3 regions of the Roseburia sp. AF22-2LB genome follow, and region 1 is predicted to be linked to each of the others. Evidence: predicted binding sites of a transcription regulator. Region 1 holds the regulator's gene; each other region holds the start of a gene.
The links. The regulator Rex, encoded in region 1, represses fermentation and respiration genes when NADH is low (regulators of the CRP and FNR family bind a similar motif). The targets are predictions, from matches to a motif close to ATTGTTAANTANTTAACAAT.

Region 1 (5,019 bases):
TTATAATTTCGCCTGCAGTCAGTCCATGCTTTGAAACTGTTTTGCTCCGTTCATCTGCTGCCGCCGCATGTACATATACCCCAAGCGGTGCCGCCTGCTCTGCAGATAGGCCCTGCGCCATCAGACTTCCAATAATTCCGCTCAGTACATCACCACTTCCCGCAGTAGCCATTCCGCTGTTACCGTTCCGGTTAATAAATGTTTTCCCATAAGGAATTGCCGTTACCGTTCTGCTGTCTTTCAAAACACAGATTACATTATATTCCCTTGCGAAATCTTCCGCAACCTGCTCAATATTTTCTTTGATATAGGAAACGGCAAGCTGTTTTAACCGGGACATTTCACCCAGATGTGGCGTTAATACCAGTTCTGTATGCGGGCGAAGAAGCTGTTCGGTCTGCTCTGCTATGATATTTAATGCATCGGCATCTACTACCATTGGTACTGCCGCATTCTTAAGTACCGTCTTTACAATACTGTGTGCCACATCACTTTTGCCAATTCCAGGTCCTAAAATAATAACATCTGCCCAGGACAGACATTCTATCAGTTGCTGTGTATCAGCCTTTTTTGCAGAATAGGTAGTAAGAATTGCCTCCGGCACTGCTGTCTGTAAGATAATACGGTTTTCTTCCGGTGTATATATTCTCACCAGACCACAGCCACTGCGATAAGCTGCCTTTGCTGCAAGAACCGCCGCACCTGCCATATTCACGCTTCCGGCAACCAGAAGGACTTTTCCAAAGGTTCCCTTGTTCGAATCAGCAGCACGATTATTTAAAAAATTTAAATCTTCCTTTGTGATTGCATAAGCTGCAGGTCTTTTATCTAACCAGCTTTCTTCTCCAATTCCGATATCCTTAACCGTAATATTTCCGCAGTATTCTGCACCAGGAAATAACACCATTCCGGTCTTGCAGTAAGCAAAGGTTACGGTATCATCTGCTTTGAATGCACCACCTAATACAGCTCCATTATCTGCCGAGACACCGGATGGTATATCCACCGCCAGCCGGTGGGCACTGCTCTGGTTTAGCCGTTCCATCAAGTGCACCAGTTCATCATCTAATTTTCGTGATAATCCTATACCAAATAACGCATCAATAATCAGGCTGTAGGAATTTGCATCCTCCATTTCATCAATAAATGGTACACCATATGATGTCAAGATTTCATACTGTTCTTTTGCCTGCTTTGAAAAATGTGTTTTATTTCCATAGAGATATACTTCAACCGGAATGTGGGATAAGTATAACAACCTTGCAATTGCCATACCATCGCCGCCGTTATTTCCGGTTCCACACACTACCAGCACGCGGTTACATGAAATTTCTTTTTCCTGTATTACTTCTATCGCAGAAAGCGCTGCCCGCTCCATCAGAACCATGGATGGCACTTTAAAATGTTCGATTGTATTGGTATCACATGTTTTCATTTCCCGGGAATTTACAAGATATTCCATAAATTAATTCCTTTCGTCCGCATTTTCCACCGCTTTTTTTCCCTGCAGACGGTCTTCATCTTCCTGCCGCAGATCAAATATATTTAAAATATCCACACCAAAAATATCATGCATATAAGAATAAATCTGCCGGTTGTTGATTTCACGGTTCTGTTTTTTGATGATATTTTTCTTAAGTTCTACCCTTACCTTATCAATCCAGGCCGTAATTTCATCTGCTTCTTTGCTGTTCTGTCTTAGTCTCTCATAGCAGTAACGCATGCTTTCTAACATAAGTTCCTGATTTGCACTGTTTATATTTCGTGGAAGTTCAATTAATTCATCCTCAATTTCTTCCATTTTGACATTGACTTCATCAATCAGTCTCTTGTCTTCATCTAATTTTCTGGAAGAAATATCCCCCTCATTTTCCTCATGAGTTCCTTCCATGTTGACAACAATGCTTTTCATCAACCGATTCTTTGTCTTTTTCAGTTCTTTCAAATCATTATTAAGCTTTCCCTGCTGTTCTAACAACTGATTTAACTTTTCTTCCAGCTGCTTGATTTCACTGGTTTTTCCGCTTAAAGCAAAAAGCCTGTGCCATTTCTGATCCAATACAAGTATTGGTACTTTTCTGCTTTCTAATGCTTCCAGAAATTCCTTGTCATCTTTCATGCAAAACACCTCTATTCCAGCGTTTCCTTTTTCCTTTTGTTCTTTGTCATGTTATAGGATAACTGCATCAGGCTGTCTGATAAATGTACATTTTCCACTACAACATTTTCATCCAACACTTCCAGATCCACATGGGCAAAATTCCAGATTGCATGTACACCAAGGCTTACCAGCTGGTTTGCCACAGCATCTGCCTTTTCTTTCGGCATAGTCAGTGTAGCAATATCTACCTTATGTGTCTTTACAAATTCTTCCAGTTTATCAATCATTTCGATTTTATTGCCACGAATGGATTTTCCGCATAACTCCGGATTCACGTCAAACAATCCTACTATGACGAAGCCGAGTTTTTCAAACTTCACATAATTGGCAAGTGCCTGTCCTAAGTTACCAGCTCCAATAATAATAATATTATGCTGTTCATTTAATCCCATAATCTTTCCGATTTCTTCATACAGAAATTGTACATTGTAACCATATCCCTGCTGTCCAAAACCACCAAAATTATTTAAATCTTGTCTGATCTGCGATGCGGTCACTTTCATTCTTGCACTCAGTTCATTCGATGAAATACGTTCTACCCCTTCATCTAAAAGTTCCCCCAGATATCGGTAATATCTTGGCATTCTACGAATTACTGCCTGTGATATTTCTTTGCTCATTCTGCCAGTTCCTCCTGCTCTCAATACCCTACAATAATTATAGTTTCTTGCCGAAAGGATGTCAATGTGTTACAACTTTAACAATCTTTCTGTAAACTTAATTCTTCCCATTTTGCATAGAGTTCTTCCAGCGCTGCCTCTTCCTGCATCTGCTCCTCATGGATTTTGTTTAATTCATAGGAATTTGATGCTACCCCCGGCTTTGACAGTTCATCATTTAATGCTTCTATCTTTGCCTCTCTCTTAGCAATTTCATCTTCTGTACGCTTTAATTCGTTTTCCAGCTTACGTTTTGCTGCCTGCTGTTTCTTCATTTCTTCCCAGCTTAACTTCTGTTTTCCTCCGCCGGATATCTGCTCTGTTCCATTATTTTCTCCAGTTCCATCGGAAACAATGACATTTCCTTTTGCTGCTGAATTTTCTGCACGTTCCTGTGTAGCTGTGCCAAATGCCGCCAACTCCTGAACTTCCTTTTTCTCCAGATAATAATCATAATTTCCAATATAATTTAAAATTGTTTCATTCTTTAAATCAAGAATTCTGCTGGCAGTTTTATTAATAAAATAACGGTCATGGGATACATAAAGCACCGTTCCGGTATAGGAATTGATGGCTGACTCTAAAATTTCCTTCGACATAATATCAAGGTGGTTGGTCGGCTCGTCTAAAATTAAGAAGTTAGCATTGGATAACATCAGTTTTGCCAGTGAAACACGGCCTCTTTCTCCACCACTGATATCACGAATCCGCTTAAACACATCATCATCCGTAAATAAAAATGCTGCTAACACATTTCGAATCTTCGTTGCCTTCAGATTCGGATAAGCATCTGCAATTTCATCAAATAACGTCTTATCCGGGTCTAAGTTCTGATGCTCCTGATCGTAATATCCGATTTCCACATTGCTTCCAAGCTTTATCTCCCCGGCATCTGCGTCTACAATTCCATTGATTATCTTTAAAATGGTGGTTTTCCCGGTACCGTTATTTCCGATTAAAGCAACTTTTTCCCCTCGCTTAATCTGAAAATCAATGTTTGAAAACAGTTTATGCTCGTAAGATTTTGAAAGACCTTTCACCGAAAGTACATCATTTCCACTGGTAATTTCCGGCTCCAATGTAATATGCATATCTGTTTTTTCATCGATTGGCTTCTCAATACGTTCTATTTTATCCAATGCCTTCTCACGGCTTTCCGCACGCTTAATGGACTTTTCCCGGTTAAAGGATTTTAACTTGGATATTACTTCTTCCTGGTGCTTGATTTCCCGCTGCTGGTTATAATACTGTCGCAAAAGACTTTCCCGCTGTATTTCCTTCTGCCTCGCATATGCGGTATAATTTCCCGGAAATACCGTTGCCGTATGGCGGGATATTTCCACTACCTTCGTAACAATCCGGTCTAAGAAATAACGGTCATGGGCTACGATAATTACGGCTCCTTTATAATTCAAAAGATAGTTTTCCAGCCATGCAATCGATGCCATATCAAGGTGGTTGGTCGGCTCGTCGAGCATGATAATGTCAGGCTTGGTTACCAGAAGTCTGCCTAATGCCACTCTGGTCTTCTGTCCTCCGGATAACTCTGACATTTTCTTTCCGAAATCATTTTCCGAAAAACCAAGTCCCTTTAACACACCGTTTATCTCACTGCGAAAAGTCAGTCCGCCCTCTAATTCAAAGGCATGGCTGAAACGGTTATACTGCTCCATATATTTCTCTAATTCATCTGCGCTTACATGCTGCATGTCTTCTTCCATTTTACGAAGCTTTTCTTCTTTTTCGATTAATGCATCGCAGGCATGAAGCACTTCATTATAAATGGTCTCGTTGCTGTCTTTATCCTGATACTGGGCAAGATAACCGATGGTTTTTCCTTTTGCAACGGTTACCTCGCCACTGTCCGGTGCCAGCTCTCCCACTATAATTTTCAATAACGTAGATTTGCCGGCACCATTGATGCCGACAATTGCTGTTTTCTCATTATCTTCTACATGAAAAGAAACATTCTGTATTATGGTGTCTGTCCCAAAGGATTTACTGATATTCTGACAGGCTAAAATCATGGAAGTCTCCTCACTTTTTCTCTTCGCCCCATAAGTAAAGCATTCTTTACAAGGGGCTTTTTATAGCTGAAAATTCCGGGACGGCACACTATTCTGCCCTCCCGGAGTATAAAATTTATAACATTTTCTCTAATGTAGCACGGATTGCCTTGATAAAGTCTTCACTGTTTAA
Region 2 (5,019 bases), on a different contig from region 1:
CCGGCAAAAGAGACAGAAGAAGAGGAAGCAGAAGACCCGAGAGCAGAACTGGTAGAACAGCTTTTGGAATATAAGATGTATAAATGCATTTCCTATGAATTAAAAGACCGTCAGATGGATGCGGAAAAGGTGATGTTTAAGGAGCCGACGATTCCGGACGAGGTAGCTGCCTATGAAGAGCCGGTGGATTTAGAGGAACTGATGGCAGATGTCACATTGAAGAAATTGAATGATATTTTCAAATCCATCATGCGTAAGCAGGAAGATAAGATTGACCCGGTTCGTTCCAAATTTGGCAAGATTGAGAAAGAAGAAGTATCACTGTCCGATAAAATGGTATATTTAGAGCAGTATGCAATGGCACATCCACATTTCAGCTTCCGCAGTCTTTTAGAAGCACAGTGTGGCAAGATGGAGATTATCGTGACCTTCCTTGCAGTGCTTGAGCTGATGAAAATGGGCAAGATAACCATTTATCAGGATAAAATATTTGATGATATCAGAATAGAGTCCAAGGTTGCAGCCTAGGCTCTTATTATATGAGGGTAGTAATGGAAGAAAAGAATTATGAAGCAATTATAGAAGCAATTTTATTTACCATGGGGGAATCGGTAGAATTGGATAAAATTGCCAATGCAATTGAATTAGACAAACAGGAAACCAAAAAGAAAATAGAAGCACTCCGGCAGAAATATGAGCAGGAAGAAAGAGGTATCCAGATTATCGAACTGGACGGCGCTTATCAGATGTGTACGAAGAATGAAATGTATGAATATCTGATTCGGATTGCAAAACAGCCAAAGAAGCGTGTCCTTACAGACGTACTGTTGGAGACCTTATCCATCATTGCTTATAAGCAGCCAATCACTAAGGCGGAGATTGAAAAAATCCGTGGCGTATCCTGCGACCATGCAGTAAGCAAACTGGTGGAATATAATCTGGTCAATGAAGTGGGAAGATTGGATGCTCCGGGCAGACCGATGCTATTTGGCACAACAGAGGAATTCTTACGGAGCTTTGGGGTGCATTCCATCGATGAACTCCCGGTGCTGAATGAAGACCAGGTGGAAGAATTCAAGCATCAGGCTGAACAGGAAGCAGAAATGAAGCTTGAAGTATAGCAACAGGGAATGTAGTAAGCGGAAGTATAATCGAAGTATAATCATAGAAAGAAATGAATAGAATGCAGAGAAAATGTATTTCGGAGCGGTCATGAAAAAGAGACGGTGGAAGAAAATGACAGCATTATCTCTGCTTTTTATATTTTTTAGTTCCAATCATATTCCGGCAGAACCGCTGCCACAGGATAATCCGGATGAAACGCAGGAAGAAAATGAAATAGAAATCGAAGAACCAAAGAATTTGTACGCGCTGTCTGCATGCTTAATGGATGCGGATTCAGGGCGTATTTTGTTTGGAAAAGAAGAGGATGTGCGCCGGGCAAATGCCAGTACGACAAAGATTATGACATTGATTGTAACCTTAGAGCATGCAGATTTAAATGACGTGGTTACATTTTCTGATTATGCAGCCTCCCAGCCGGATGTGCAGCTGAATGGAGCAAGTGGGGAACAGTTTTTATTAAAAGACCTTTGTTTCTCTCTGATGTTAGAATCCCACAATGATTCGGCAGTGGCAATTGCGGAACATGTGGCAGGAAGTGTGGAGGCATTTGCTGGCTTGATGAATGAGAAGGCGGCGGAGCTTGGCTGCATGGATACCTATTTCCTTACGCCAAACGGACTGGATAAGGAAGATGAAAACGGATTCCATGGAACGACAGCAGCCGACCTTGCCCGGATTATGAGCTATTGCATCAATGAGTCTCCCATGAAAGAGACTTTTCTTGAAATTACGCAGACACCGTCCTATTCCTTTTCTAATATAGAAGGAACACGAAACTACAGCTGCAATAATCATAACCGTTTCCTTACGATGATGGACGGAGCAATCAGTGGTAAAACCGGTTTTACGGGCAATGCCGGATACTGTTATGTGGGAGCATTGCGGCGGGATGACCGTACCTATGTGGTGGCACTTTTGGGCTGCGGCTGGCCAAACAATAAGAACTATAAATGGGCAGATACAAAACAGCTGATGCAGTATGGAATCGATTCTTTTGAAAAGGTAAATCTTCTGGAGTTGGAAATCCCCAAGGAAGCAGAATGTCCCCTTGAGATAAGTGGGGCAAAGACAGAAGACTGTAGCAGAATTAAGATGACAGAGGTTCAGAACAGGACAGAGGAAAAACAGATAGAAAATATACTGCTTCGTAAGGATGAATCCATTGAATTTAAATTGGAGAGAAAGCAGAGACTTGAGGCTCCGGTGGAAGCAGGAACTACTGTTGGAACCCTTAAGTATATACTGAACGGGCAGGTGGTGAGAGAGGAAGAACTTGTCTTAAAAGACAGTGTTCCGGCATGGGATTACCGCTACAGCTGCCTCAGAATGGTTGACCTTTTTTCTTTATAAAGTCAGAAAATCAGCCATAAAATGCGATATGTAAAATCTGTGAAAAAATTAACAATTTGCTATTGAAAAGTTTTGGTCAATGTACTACAATTACCCTAGCGAAAAATTTTATTTTTTCTAAAATAGATGGAGGACTAAGAGATGAGCAACAGAAGTAATAACTTAGCAGAACAGAGAATTTGCCGTTTGCTGGATGAAAACAGCTTTATGGAAATCGGTTCTCTGGTAACCGCAAGAAATACGGATTTTAATCTGGCAGATGAAGCTACGCCATCAGATGGTGTCATTACCGGACATGGTCTGATTGATGGTAATCTGGTATTTGTCTACAGTCAGGATTCTTCCGTATTAAATGGAACAATTGGCGAGATGCATGCAAAGAAAATTGCAGCTGTTTATGACAGGGCGATGAAGATGGGTGCACCGGTAATCGGACTTTTGGATTGTGCCGGAGTTCGTCTTCAGGAATCAGTAGATGCTTTGAATGCATTAGGAATGATTTATGAAAAACAGGTTATGGCATCCGGAGTAATTCCACAGATTTGTGCTGTATTTGGCAACTGTGGCGGCGGACTTACCGTAGTACCTGGATTATGTGATTTTGCATATATGGAAGCTGATAAAGCCAAAATGTTTGTAAATGCACCAAACGCAATCGAAGGAAATTACGTTGGAAAATGTGATACTTCTTCTGCAGATTTCCAGAGCACAGAGACCGGCGTCATTGATATGGCAGGTTCTGAAGAAGAAATCTTTGCACAGATTCGTGAACTGGTCTGCATGCTTCCGGCAGATAACACAGAGAATGGTTATATGGAAGACTGTGAAGATGATTTGAACCGTGCATGCGAAAATGTAGATACCATGAAAGGCGATCCTCGTTTCGTATTAAGCGAGATTTCTGATAATCACAATTTCTTAGAGACAAAGAAGGATTATGCAAAGAGCATGGTAACCGGATTCATCCAGTTAAACGGACTGACTGTCGGTGCTGTTGCTAACTGCACAGAAGAATATGATGAAGAAGGAAAGAAAGTCGCAGAGCATGATGCAGCACTTTGTGCAAAAGGCTGTGAAAAAGCTTCTGAATTCATCCAGTTCTGTGATGCATTTGATATTCCTGTATTATCTCTTACCAATGTGGCTGGATTTACAGCAACAAAATGCAGCGAAAGAAGACTTGCAAAAGCTCTGGCTAAACTTACATATGCATTTGCAAATGCTACCGTTCCTAAGGTTAGCCTTCTTACCGGTAATGCTTACGGAAGTGCAGCAGTAATGATGAACTCCAAAGCAATCGGTGCTGACCTTGTATACGCATGGCCGGATGTTAAGACCGGTATGATGGATGCACGTCTTGCAGCAGAGATTATGTATGCAGACGCTGATGCGGACAAGCTTGCTGAGAAAGCAAAAGAATATGAGGCATTACAGTCTAACGTTGTAACTGCAGCTAAGAGAGGATATGTAGACTTGATTATTGAGCCTGCTGATACCAGAAAATATCTTGTAGCAGCTTTTGAAATGCTGTTTACAAAACGTATGGATACTCCATATAAGAAACATGGAACAAAATAGAAAGGTGAATCTTATGAAGAAAAAATTGTGGATGCTTGTATGTGTTTGTCTGCTTGCATTTTCTGTTACGGCCTGTGGTAAGACAGATCAGACTTCAATAACATTCAATGGAGGCACCTATGACCAGTGGAAGGATACAGTACAACAGACAGTACAGCAGATAACTACTGTGTCAGAAGCTGATATTGATAATGCTCTTTCTTCCATTTCAGAGAAGAGCGATGCAGTAAACTACAACTTCTATAGCAGTTGGAAAGAAGCTGTTGCTGACGAAGGAGATTTCCAGGGATTTGGTGACTTTACCATGACAGAGTCAAATAAGACAATGGTAATGGAACAGACATTGAATTATACCAACCGTGATTTGAGTTTTACTGTTGTATTTGATACAACTACAGACACACCGGAACTTACCAGTATGACATTTGACAAGGTATATTCACTTGGCGAGAAAATGGGCAAAGCCGGAATGAATACACTTATGGGCATGGGTACCGTATTTGTAATCTTAATTTTAATCAGTATTATTATTTATGCATTCCGCATTATTCCTTATTTACAGAATAAGAAAAAGAATGCGGCTGATGCAACTGCTGCAAAAGAAGATAAAGTAGTAGAACAGATTGCTCAGAAAGAAGAGCTGGTTCAGGATGATTTGGAACTTGTTGCAGTTATCTCTGCTGCAATTGCGGCAGCAACAGGAAGTTCTACAGATGGATTTGTAGTACGTTCCATTAAGAGAAGATAGTTTGAAGAATAATTAGGAGGATATAAAGATGAAAAACTATACAATTACAGTAAATGGAAATGTTTATGATGTTACCGTAGAAGAGAACGGAGCATCTGCACCTGTAGCTGCACCAAGAAAGGCAGCAGCAGCTCCTGCAGCAAAAGCAGCAGCACCTAAGGCAGCAGCCGGAGCAGGAAGCATTAAGATTGAAGCCGGAGCAGCCGGAAAAGTATTCA
Region 3 (5,019 bases), on a different contig from region 1:
CTTTTTTGCCAGACCTCAAAAAACGTTCTCTTACCATAATCTCACTCATATAATTCTCCCTCCACATAATGAATATATAAGTAATACTAATAAATCGACTCTTTGAAATCTATGACCTGCGAGGCTAAAAAATTTAACAAAGTATTTAGATACCTCCTTTAATATGAGAATATAAAAAGAGACTTCCGTCTTAATTTAAACGGAAGTCTCCAAAAATCCTATAAAATCAAGCTTTCTATTTAGAATTTACCAGCTTTTGCTGCTTCCTCAACGGAAACGGCAACTGCTACTGTAGCACCAACCATTGGGTTGTTACCCATTCCGATTAAGCCCATCATCTCAACGTGAGCTGGTACGGAAGAAGAACCTGCAAACTGTGCATCAGAATGCATACGTCCCATAGTATCTGTCATACCATAAGATGCAGGACCTGCAGCCATGTTATCTGGGTGAAGGGTACGTCCTGTACCACCGCCGGATGCTACGGAGAAGTATTTCTTACCCTGCTCGATACATTCTTTCTTGTATGTACCTGCTACTGGATGCTGGAAACGTGTTGGGTTGGTAGAGTTACCAGTAATGGAAACACCAACATTCTCATGATGCATGATTGCAACACCTTCCTGAACATCATCAGCACCGTAACATTTTACAGTTGCACGAAGTCCGTTAGAATATGCTTTTTCATATACAACATTAAGTTTTGCTGCTTTGTAATCATACTGTGTCTCAACAAATGTAAATCCGTTGATACGGGAAATAATCTGTGCAGCGTCTTTTCCAAGTCCGTTTAAGATAACACGAAGTGGTTTCTGACGTACTTTGTTTGCTTTCTCAGCGATTCCGATTGCACCTTCAGCAGCTGCAAAAGACTCGTGTCCAGCTAAGAAACAGAAACACTCTGTCTCTTCCTCTAATAACATTTTTCCAAGGTTACCATGTCCAAGACCTACTTTTCTGTGGTCAGCAACAGAACCTGGAATACAGAATGCCTGAAGACCTTCACCGATTGCTGCAGCAGCATCAGCAGCTCTTTTGCATCCTTTTTTGATTGCGATTGCTGCACCTATAGTGTAAGCCCAGCAAGCGTTCTCGAAACAGATAGGCTGGATTTTCTTTACCTGATCATATACATCAAGTCCAGCATCTTTTGTAATTTTTTCAGCTTCTTCAATAGAGCTGATACCATAGCTGTTTAATACAGCGTTAATCTGGTCAATTCTTCTTTCATATCCTTCAAATAATGCCATTATCTTCGTCTCTCCTTTCTTACTCTTCTCTTGGGTCAATGATCTTAACAGCATCAGCTACACGACCATACTGGCCTTTTGCTTTTTCCCATGCAGTGTTAGGGTCATCACCTTTTTTGATAAAGTCTGTCATTTTTCCAAGAGAAACGAACTGATATCCGATAACTTCGTTGTTCTCGTCAAGAGCGATGCCTGTTACATAACCTTCAGCCATCTCTAAGTAACGAACACCTTTCTCCTTTGTTGCGTACATAGTACCAACCTGGGAACGAAGTCCTTTTCCTAAATCTTCCAGACCAGCACCTACTGCAAGTCCGTCATCAGAGAATGCACTCTGAGTACGTCCGTAAACGATCTGTAAGAATAATTCTCTCATTGCTGTATTGATTGCGTCACAAACAAGGTCAGTATTTAATGCTTCAAGAATTGTTTTTCCCTGAAGAACCTCTGCTGCCATTGCTGCTGAATGTGTCATACCTGAGCATCCGATTGTCTCAACCAGTGCTTCTTCAATCACACCATTTTTTACATTTAATGAAAGCTTGCAGGCACCCTGCTGTGGTGCACACCAGCCTACACCGTGTGTAAATCCTGAAATATCTTCAATTTTTTTGGAATGAACCCATTTTCCTTCTTCTGGAATTGGAGCTGGCTCATGTTTTGCGCCCTTGGCAACAGGACACATGTTTTCGACTTCCTTCGTGTAAATCATTATAAGACTCCTTTCGATATGAAATATATATCATGTTAAACTTTGTTATACATTTAACACACCGCCCTCATTTTCTCACATTTTTTGACATTAGTCCAGTCTTTTTTACAGGAAATGCCCCTTAATTTTCTCAATTTGTTAATCTAATGCCTCCATCCGCTCAAATGCAAAGGATGCTCCGATTGCTCCAACCAGTGTCAGCAGGAATATAACGACTATCATCATAATAAATCCTGCAGTCACAGAAATGAACGCTCCTGTTGCTACTGCCACAATGATTCCGACACATAATACCAGTCCCTGGAACAGCATCCGAAGAATCGTTCTGCCCAGTTCTCCAAACATTTTCCCTATCACGACATCTGCCAGCATATTCATATAAAGCTTATTAGCATTCAGGCACATATATAAAATGACGGTCAAAATCATGTAAGACACCGGAAGTCCCATTACGATACTGCCCGGCAGCGTAATCAGAAGTCCGTCAATCAGCGCACGGATATGCTCCATTTTGGTGGCATACCACATTTTCTTAAAATTGCTGTCCGGAATCAGATAGGTGTATGGATTTTCCAGTTCCTTCGACCACTTCGTCTTATAACCGCTGAAAATAAAGATAACATAGGCAATGACGCCCGGAATTACAAACATTTTAAAAGGCTGGCTGGAAATTTTATTATAATAAGAAACAACCGCAATTGCCACACCTATGACCAGAAACAGCACCGAATTCCAGCCAAAGATAAAGAAACGGTTTTTACGGTATTCTAATACCTGCCGGTAGAAAATTGCTTTAGCGTAAGTTCCCTTATAAGCCATCTTTACATTCCGTAAATACTTTTTCTTGCCATTTCCCACTACAACCTCGCCCTTTTTCGAGCGTTTCATCCGGTCATCATAATCTTCTGCAAATTTTGCAGCATCTTCATAGAATTCTCCGGTACACTTCATCTTTCTCGCATAAAGTACCAGAAAAACAGTACTGGTTAAAAGAAGTACGGTTGCCACCACATTGATTCCTGCAGGACCTATAATAATAAACTGAATCAATGCAATTTCCCAGCCTATAATCGGAATCAGCTGTACCACCGGAAGCTGGATTAAGTCCACAAACACAGATAACTGCATGCCTTTCACCGAAACAAAGTAGATTGCCACCAGTGCAAAAGCTGCCATTACTCCATACATAATATAGGTAAGTACGGTAAAGAACTGTTTAGGAAGTGTTTCATTTCCATAGCAGATAATCATTAACGCTCCCTCTAAAATATTTTCCAGTACACCAGCATAAAGGAAATATAAAATCATCTTATATGGTGTAACACCAAATACACCAATTCCAAGTACCAGTACAAATAGTTCAACAATAAAATTGGTTAAGAACTGCTTCATTCCGGCATGAAGAATAACTTTCTTCGGTTCTTCCGGTGCAGCAAATACAAAATGTACTTCTGACGGGCGGAACAACAGTCCTTTTCTCTTGATATAGGAAATCAGATTTGCCGGAACAATCATAACCATCAGTACGGATAAAACAGTTGCAATTCCTTCCGGGCTGTTTAATCCGAAATCGACAGACATGGAACCAAGTCCATACAATACCAATGCTGCATATAAAACAACAAATACCAGTGCAAGAAAAGTCTGTGGCCGTTTCAGGCTCCGCTTCACTTTATTCTTAATGGTCTGGGAAAAAACAAAGGAAAGACTACTCATGTTCTTCACCACCAGTCTTTGGTTCTGTCACTTCAAAGAACAGTTCTTCTATGTCTTTATCCGCAATTTCATTTTTGTTAAATGTTGCTATAATTTTCCCTTGTTCCATTACAAACATCACATCCCACAAATCTTTTACCATTTCAAGCATATGGGTACTGATAAGAATGGTACAGCCTTTCTCTTTTAACTCAAGCACAACTTCTTTCAGTTCTTTTATGGCTGCCGGGTCAAGTCCAACCATTGGCTCATCCAACATCACAACCTTTGGATGAATAGCAAGTGCACAACAGATACTGACCTTCTGCATCATTCCCTTGGACAATTCATTTCCCAGCTTCTCCTGTTTATCCAGAAGTTCAAAACGTGTCAGCAGTGCATCTATTTCTTCCTCTGTAATGTCACTGTTATATGCCCGCTTCACATATTCGATATGCTCCCGCACCGTCAGTGCTTCAAACATTGCCGGAATCTCCGGTACATAGCCAAATATTTTCTTCGCTTCCAGGCTTCTTGCCTTCATTCCATTAATACCAACACCGCCTTCATAACGAAGGAGTCCTGCAATACTCTTTATAATGGTTGATTTTCCGGCACCATTTGGTCCAAGCAGGATACCGACCTGACCATCCTGCACCATAAAGCTGACATGGTCCACTGCTACATTCTTTCCATATTTCTTAGTAAGTTCTTGTACTTCTAACATTTTCACCCTCCAAAATTCACGAGAAACACTCTTTGTAAGCTTCCCGTATATACTGCGAGAAACACTCTTTTCAAAGTTCTCGTCCAACTAAAAAGCAGCCGTATGTATTACTTAATTAATACAGTAATGCATACAGCTGTTTTTGTCAACCATTCATTTCTTAATTTTCTATTGTCATTTTTCTGCAAGCAGCTACCGCAGGTAACTTCTGCGGGTAAATTTCCATCCGTTTAACCTTCTGCTTTACTTACAATTTCATTCTTATTCTTATAAATAGAATGCGCCGGAACTACTCCACGTACCGGGGAAAGCGGATAAATATTGGTATGTGGTCCGATGACCGTTCCCGGATTCAACACGGAATTACAGCCGACCTCTACAAAATCTCCTAACATGGCACCGAATTTCTTACGTCCGGTTTCCATCTTCTCATCAGCAGATTTTACTACCACCAGTGTCTTATCGGATTTTACATTGGATGTGATGGAACCTGCTCCCATGTGTGACTTGTATCCTAAAATAGAATCTCCCACATAATTATAGTGTGGTACCTGCACGGAATTAAAAAGAATGACATTCTTTAACTCGGTAGAATTGCCTACCACCGTTCCTTTTCCGACAATTGCATTTCCACG

Region 2: a site for Rex is predicted at 2,512-2,531, ahead of DWX96_RS02695 (acyl-CoA carboxylase subunit beta). Genes of this name have one in related genera too.
Region 3: a site for Rex is predicted at 2,004-2,023, ahead of DWX96_RS09535 (iron-sulfur cluster assembly scaffold protein). Genes of this name have one in related genera too.

Annotation. Positions count from the first base shown of each region.
Region 1 is NZ_QTWM01000007.1:124,327-129,345, forward strand. It holds gene DWX96_RS10905 (NAD(P)H-hydrate dehydratase) at 1-1,462, opposite strand, end outside; gene DWX96_RS10910 (hypothetical protein) at 1,466-2,119, opposite strand; gene DWX96_RS10915 (redox-sensing transcriptional repressor Rex) at 2,131-2,781, opposite strand; gene DWX96_RS10920 (ABC-F family ATP-binding cassette domain-containing protein) at 2,859-4,847, opposite strand; gene DWX96_RS10925 (NADP-dependent isocitrate dehydrogenase) at 4,963-5,019, opposite strand, start outside.
Region 2 is NZ_QTWM01000002.1:9,516-14,534, reverse strand. It holds gene DWX96_RS02710 (segregation and condensation protein A) at 1-528, shown strand, start outside; gene scpB (SMC-Scp complex subunit ScpB) at 552-1,121, shown strand; gene DWX96_RS02700 (D-alanyl-D-alanine carboxypeptidase family protein) at 1,213-2,475, shown strand; gene DWX96_RS02695 (acyl-CoA carboxylase subunit beta) at 2,617-4,053, shown strand; gene DWX96_RS02690 (OadG family protein) at 4,067-4,801, shown strand; gene DWX96_RS02685 (biotin/lipoyl-containing protein) at 4,830-5,019, shown strand, end outside.
Region 3 is NZ_QTWM01000006.1:17,029-22,047, forward strand. It holds gene DWX96_RS09525 (hypothetical protein) at 1-49, opposite strand, end outside; gene DWX96_RS09530 (GGGtGRT protein) at 240-1,250, opposite strand; gene DWX96_RS09535 (iron-sulfur cluster assembly scaffold protein) at 1,270-1,962, opposite strand; gene DWX96_RS09540 (putative ABC exporter domain-containing protein) at 2,101-3,678, opposite strand; gene DWX96_RS09545 (ABC transporter ATP-binding protein) at 3,671-4,384, opposite strand; gene DWX96_RS09550 (UDP-N-acetylglucosamine pyrophosphorylase) at 4,615-5,019, opposite strand, start outside.